2 linked regions of the Bdellovibrio bacteriovorus genome follow. The protein of the gene in region 1 interacts with the protein of each later gene in a pairwise test. Links are inferred from orthologs where the notes say so. Each region holds a gene or a part of one and is shown on either strand. Other genes may lie near its edges.

The links.
Region 2: the proteins of grpE (region 1) and groL interact in binary tests that used the Escherichia coli proteins (3 or more experiments, as listed by UniProt). The link is inferred for Bdellovibrio bacteriovorus from one-to-one orthologs.

What each region holds. Positions count from the first base shown.
Region 1 is NZ_CP020946.1:80,092-83,317, reverse strand. The notes cover bases 28-2,928. They hold grpE (nucleotide exchange factor GrpE), read left to right. Parts: upstream 28-1,169; coding sequence 1,170-1,688; downstream 1,689-2,928. Other genes in these bases: B9G79_RS00370 (penicillin-binding protein activator), read left to right, coding at 2,702-2,928; B9G79_RS00375 (DnaJ C-terminal domain-containing protein), read left to right, coding at 1,698-2,705; hemW (radical SAM family heme chaperone HemW), read left to right, coding at 28-1,085. In the rest of the region: more of hemW, read left to right, coding at 1-27; more of B9G79_RS00370, read left to right, coding at 2,929-3,226. UniProt on the Escherichia coli protein: Participates actively in the response to hyperosmotic and heat shock by preventing the aggregation of stress-denatured proteins, in association with DnaK and GrpE. It is the nucleotide exchange factor for DnaK and may function as a thermosensor.
Region 2 is NZ_CP020946.1:3,706,898-3,710,202, reverse strand. What follows is about bases 120-3,099. They hold groL (chaperonin GroEL), read left to right. Parts: upstream 120-779; coding sequence 780-2,420; downstream 2,421-3,099. Other genes in these bases: B9G79_RS17760 (hypothetical protein), read right to left, coding at 2,524-3,099; groES (co-chaperone GroES), read left to right, coding at 451-747; B9G79_RS17775 (hypothetical protein), read left to right, coding at 120-277. Also shown: more of B9G79_RS17775, read left to right, coding at 1-119; more of B9G79_RS17760, read right to left, coding at 3,100-3,305.

The sequences.
Region 1 (3,226 bases):
TGCCGCCGGATCAGTACGTCGAACTCCTGTTTAAGGAGATTCGCCAGAAGCACCGCTATTACACTCCCCAAAGTCTGGACACCATTTACTTTGGTGGAGGCACGCCGAGCCTCATCCCTGCAAATCTCATTGTAGCGATTATCAAAGAGCTGGGTAGATATGGATTTACAACTAGACCTGACACCGAGATCACCATCGAGATCAATCCGGCGACCGTCAGCAAAGAAAAACTGAAAACCTATCTGGATAACGGCATCAACCGTTTCAGTGTGGGTGCTCAAACCTTTGATGATCGCCTGTTGAAAATGGTTCATCGCGAGCATTCGGCCAAACAAACCCTGGAGACTCTCGACCTTCTTCGGGCTCATGGAGTGAATTTCAGCTTTGATATTCTGTTTGCACTGCCTTCACAAACTGTCGAGGGCCTGCGCCGTGATGTGGAAATCGCTGTTGAACAAGGGGCCAAACATATCAGCCCTTATTGTCTGACAGTTCCCGACGGGCATCCTTTGTCAAAAGGCCGCCCGATTGACGACGAACAGGTTGAAATGTTTGACATCATCGCTGATGAACTGACGCGCAAAGGTTTTCAGCAGTACGAAATATCCAACTTTGCCCTGCCCGGTTTTGAGTCCCGTCACAACATGCTTTACTGGGTCGATGAACCATATTGGAGCCTGGGCCTGAGCGCACATTCCTATTCCAAAGAATCCGCCTGGGGCACGCGTTACTGGAACATCAATTCCATCAACGAATACCAAAAGCAAATTCTGGCATTTGACGGTCAGGAATTTGATTCTCCGGTGCGCCATCTGCCATCGAATCAGGTGGAAGTGCTGGAAATGCATCAGGCGCTTACAGACTTTTGTCATACTTCGATGCGTCTGATGCGTGGACTCAATGTGGGCCAGCTTCAAGCCAAATTCCCGCAAAACGTCAGCGAAAAGGTCCTGCAAATCATGAAAAATCTGGAAGAAAAATCCTGGATTCGCCATGACAACGGGCATTGGTCACTGACGCGCGAGGGCCTTGTGCTGAGCAACCGTGTTTTCCAGGAACTGACTTTCCTTCAAGAAGATCTCTAAGGGGCTAGGAGTTTTTCTTCCGCCCCCCTGACATTGACATTGCTTCGTGAATACACAATCTTAAGTATTGCGAAAGGAAGTCTCATGTCAGAAGAAAACAACTCTCAAAACTCCAATCCTCCCAATCCAGAAAATGGCGAAATCGCTTCTGAGATCCAGAAACTTCAGGAACAAGCGGAAAAGTTCAAAAACGACTATCTTTATCTGCGCGCTGAGTTTGAAAACTACAAACGCAACGCGATCAAGGAACGTTCCGAGTTGACGAAGTACGGCGGCGAGCGTCTGGTGCGCGACCTGCTGGAAGTGGTGGACAATTTCGACCGCGCCCTGAGCGTGAACGTGAGTGCTGAGAACTTCAACACCTTCAAACAGGGTGTGGATATGACCGCTCAGGAATTAAAATCCCTGCTTCAGCGTCACAATGTGACCGAAATCCCGGCGCAAGGCGCACCGTTTGATCCGAACGTTCACGAAGCGCTGAGCAGCGAAGCGACAGACCAAATGGCCCCTGGCCACGTGGTGCGTGTGTTTAAAAAGCCTTACAAACTTCATGATAAAGTGATCAGACCTGGCCAAGTGGTTGTTGCCAAGAAGCCAGAGTAAGGAACCTGCTTGTCTAAAAAAGATTTTTACTCCCTTTTGAATGTTTCCCGCTCGGCCACTGCTGATGAGATCAAAAAATCTTATCGCAAGCTGGCTATGCAGTATCACCCGGACAAAAATCCCGGCGATAAAAAGGCCGAGGAAAAATTCAAGGAAATCACCGAAGCCTACGAGGTTTTGAGTGATACCAAAAAACGTGAAATGTACGACCAGTTCGGTCACGCCGGGGCCCAGGGCTTTGGCGGAGCTGGCGGCCCGTTCGGCGGTGCCGGGGGATTCGGTGGCTTTGGTGGTGCCGGAGCTGGCGGTGCTGGAGCCGGGGCCGGTGGCGATCCCTTCCAGGACATCTTCGGGGATGTCTTTGGTGAGATCTTCGGCAATGCCCGTGGCGGACCCGGAGCTGGTGGAGCTCGCGCGCGCCGTCCTTCCAAAGGCACGGACCTGCGCTATACACTGAATATCTCTTTTGAAGAATCCGCCTTGGGCAGCGAAAAAGTCATCAGCTTCATGCGCCAGCGTGGCGGCCGTGAAGAGCCTGCGAAACTTTCCGTGAATGTTCCTGCCGGCGTGAAAGAAGGCCAGCGCCTGAAACTGGCCGGCGAAGGTGATGCTTCCGGAGGCGCTGCCGCCGGAGACCTGTATGTGATTATCAACATTCAGGAACACCCGCTGTTTAAACGAAACGAAAACGATGTGACATTGGATCTTCCGATTGTTTACACCGATGCGATTTTGGGAACCAACATCGAAGTTCCGACCCTGACGGGAAAAGCCATGATCCGCATTCCTCCGGGAACACACTCTGGCCAGACCTTCCGTCTGAAGGGCAAAGGTTTCCCTAAACTGGGCGGCTTTGGATCCGGCGACATGCTTGTGCGCGTTCTGGTGGACACCCCAAGCAGCCTGAGCAACAAACAAAAAGAACTGGTGGAAGAACTTGCCAAGACCACGGACACAAGTCCGCTGGTGAAAGCCTTCCAGGATAAAGTCGCACAACTGATGAGGACGCGTAAATGAAACTCTACTTTTCACTCTTGCTGACGGCCGGCCTTCTGGCTTCCTGTACGACAGTAGCTACGAAACGCACCCCGATGAAACCGGCCGCAACGACGGCCGCTGCGGGTAAAAAACCAAAAGCCGTCGGCGGTCTGACCACCGGAAAACCGCCAGAGCAGATTGAAAGTGAAACCTTGAGCGTGCCTGCCACTCCAACCGCCGATGTGCTGGGACAACTCAAGTCCCTCGTAAATCAGGCCGTGCAAGCACCCAGCAAAGCAGATCAGGAATCTTACCGCCTTAAAGCAATCGACATCGTTGAAAACAAATTGAACGAAGATCAGCTTGAGGACGTGGCGGATGAATCCGACTTTGGATTCCTGCGCGGGCATGCGATGTTCCGCCTGGGGGAAATTTCCCTGGATAAAAAAGACACCTCCGATGCAAAAATGTATTTTAATTCTGTGACGGAGTTTGTTCCGGGCAGCGATCTGGCACTGAGAGCCCAGGAGATCATACTGCAGCTTGATTCCGCCAAGAAC
Region 2 (3,305 bases), 3.6 Mb from region 1 along the record:
GGCTTCTCAGGATATCTCTGTGGAAAAGCTGGAACGCGAACTTCGTGAGGAAATCTATGACCTTGAGGTCGCTAAAGACCTTTCCGTGACGGACTATTTCGTGGGTTATCTTACGAAGGTTCAGGATAAAAAGACCGCCTTCAACGAAGTGGCCGGCAAACTGTCCCCGGAAGAGGTGGCGGAGCTGATGACGGCCTATGCGAACTCTGTGTTCGGGGCGCATTCTTCGGACCTTCCGGCCAGTGCGAATAACTTCGGAAAAGACGGCGTTAAATAAGCCCTCGAAAATTCTAAATAAGTCTTAATCTTTATTCGGCGCGCCAAAGCGTTTCATTCAGGAAAATTGGGCGCCCGACCTTGACTCTTTCCACAGCCGATTCATATTAGCTTCCGTATAGAAATTCTATAAAAACGAGTTTTAAACGGAGGCTCACAATGGCTAAGAACGAAATTGGCGTTCGCCCACTTCATGACAGAATTCTAGTTCGCAGAATGGCGGAAGAAGAAAAAACCGCTGGCGGTCTTTTCATTCCTGACACTGCAAAAGAAAAACCACAAAAAGGCGAAATCATCGCGACTGGTAAAGGCGGTAAAGGCCGCGTAACTGAAGATGGCAAGATCCTTCCATTGGAAGTTAAAGTTGGCGATAAAGTTCTTTTCGGAAAATACGCAGGAACTGAATTGAAACTGGATGGCGCAGAATACCTGATGATGCGCGAAGAAGACATCCTGGGCGTATTCAACTAATTCTTTTTATCAATAAGTAAACGGAGAAAATCATGAGTAAAGTAATCACATTCTCAGAAGACGCTCGTACACACATCCTTAAAGGTGTGAACACTCTGGCGAACGCAGTAAAAGTAACTTTGGGCCCTAAAGGCCGCAACGTTGTTATCGACAAATCTTTCGGTTCCCCACTGATCACTAAAGACGGTGTGACTGTTGCGAAAGAAATCGAACTTGAAAACAAATTCGAAAACATGGGCGCTCAGATGGTTAAGGAAGTTGCTTCCAAAACCAATGACGAAGCTGGTGACGGTACAACAACTGCAACAGTGTTGGCTCAAGCTATCTACCGTGAAGGCGCGAAACTTGTTTCCGCGGGCCACAACCCAATGTCCATCAAACGTGGTATCGACAAAGCAGTAGCTATCGTTATCGACGAATTGAAAGCGATGTCCAAACCGGTAAAAGGTTCCAACGAAGTAGCTCAAGTTGGTGCTATCTCTGCAAACAATGACAAAGAAATCGGTCAGATGTTGGCAGACGCTATGGATAAAGTAGGCCGTGAAGGCGTTATCACTATCGAAGAATCCAAAACTGCAAAAACTGAAGTGACTGTAGTTGAAGGTATGCAATTCGACCGTGGTTACCTTTCTCCATACTTCGTAACCAACGCAGAAAGAATGGAAGCAGTTCTTGAGAACGCCTACGTTCTTGTTTACGACAAAAAAATCTCTTCCATGAAAGACATGATCGGTATCCTTGAAGGCGTTGCAAAACAAGGCCGTCAATTGTTGATCATCGCGGAAGATGTTGAAGGCGAAGCATTGGCAACTTTGGTTGTTAATAAATTGCGCGGCACTCTGCACATCGCTGCAGTTAAAGCTCCAGGCTTCGGTGACCGTCGTAAAGCAATGCTTGAAGACATCGCGATCCTGACTGGCGCGAAAGTGATCTCTGAAGACGTTGGTTTGAAACTTGAGGCGGCGACTGTTGCTGACCTTGGTGTTGCAAAACGCATCGTTGTAGACAAAGACAACACAACAATCATCGATGGCGCTGGCAAAAAGAACGACATCAATGGCCGTGTTGGTCAGATCAAAGCTCAGATCGAAGAAACTTCTTCTGACTATGACAAAGAAAAACTGAAAGAGCGTCTGGCTAAATTGGCTGGCGGTGTTGCAGTTATCCACGTTGGTGCTCCTTCTGAAGTTGAGATGAAAGAGAAAAAACACCGCGTAGAAGACGCTTTGAACGCGACTCGCGCTGCGGTTGAAGAAGGTATCGTTGCTGGCGGTGGTACTGCTTTGCTTCGTGCTTCCACTAAAATCGACAAATCCAAATTCTCTGAAGAAGAGCAATTCGGTGCGACGATCATCAAACGTGCTTGCGAAGAGCCAATCCGTCAAATCGCGGCTAACGCTGGTTTGGATGGCGCGATCGTTTTGGATCGTATCCTTCAGAACAAGTCCACAACTTGGGGCTTCAATGCTTACTCTGACGAATACACTGATCTGATCAAAGACGGTGTTATCGATCCAGTTAAAGTTGTTCGTTGCGCTTTGACTAACGCAGCTTCCGTTTCTTCTTTGATGCTGACTACAGAGACTATGATCGCTGAAGCACCTAAGAAAGAATCTGCAGCTCCTGCAATGCCTGGCCACGACGGTATGGGCGGCATGGGTGGCATGATGTAATCAGATTAGCCTACGGCTAATCGATTGCACCCGCCGAAGCTATCAGCGAAGGCGGGTTACTGCTAAAAACAAAAAAGCCTGGGCTCTAAACCCAGGCTTTTTTTTAGAACAGGTACTGAACCCCACCGAACAACGTCGTCATCTTGTGACTGGTGCTGGTGGCGCGGGTGGCTCCTGAGAAATCCGTGCTGTAGTTTTCAATCATCAGCTCGCCGCGGATCTTAAAGCGCGTTTTCATTTTATAATCCATAAAGAAGCTGAAGGAATTGATCTTGCTGTCAGATCCTGAACCGCTGTCCTGGGATTCGCTCATGCCGGGATTCATATAGAAATCAAAGCGTCCGCCGATATCCACCGGGATTTCCTCAGACAGGGGGAACTGACCGGCCAGGCTGATTAAGAAGCCGCTATAGTCCATGCTGGTGAAGGTGGTGGGCGTGCTGCCATCCACAGTGAACTTTGTGGTCATGTAACCCGCACCGATTTGAAGCTTCGGTCCAAAGAAGTCATTGGTCAGCAGGAAGTTGTAGCCCGCATTCACGCCGTATTGCCCCACAGACATGTTCAAAGACGAAGGGGAGCTTCCGGCCTGGTTGTTATCAATCGAAAACACAGACTGGCGCAGGTGAACGCCCATGTACCATTCCGGATTCAGCCACAGCTCACCACGCACCAAAATGTTCGGAGCGAAGTTGTTGCTGCCACTCACCGACTCTGGTGTCGTCAGGCTGGTGTTTTGGGTGTAGTTGCCAAAGCCCGCCATCAATTCCACCTTACCGAACTGCGGAGGCATTGTCGGCAGCCATTCGGTGGGCTCTTCGCCAAACGCCACGTCCTTGTCCGGGCGGGTGCTGATATCTTGCAGGACTTTTCCGGAAGGTGTGG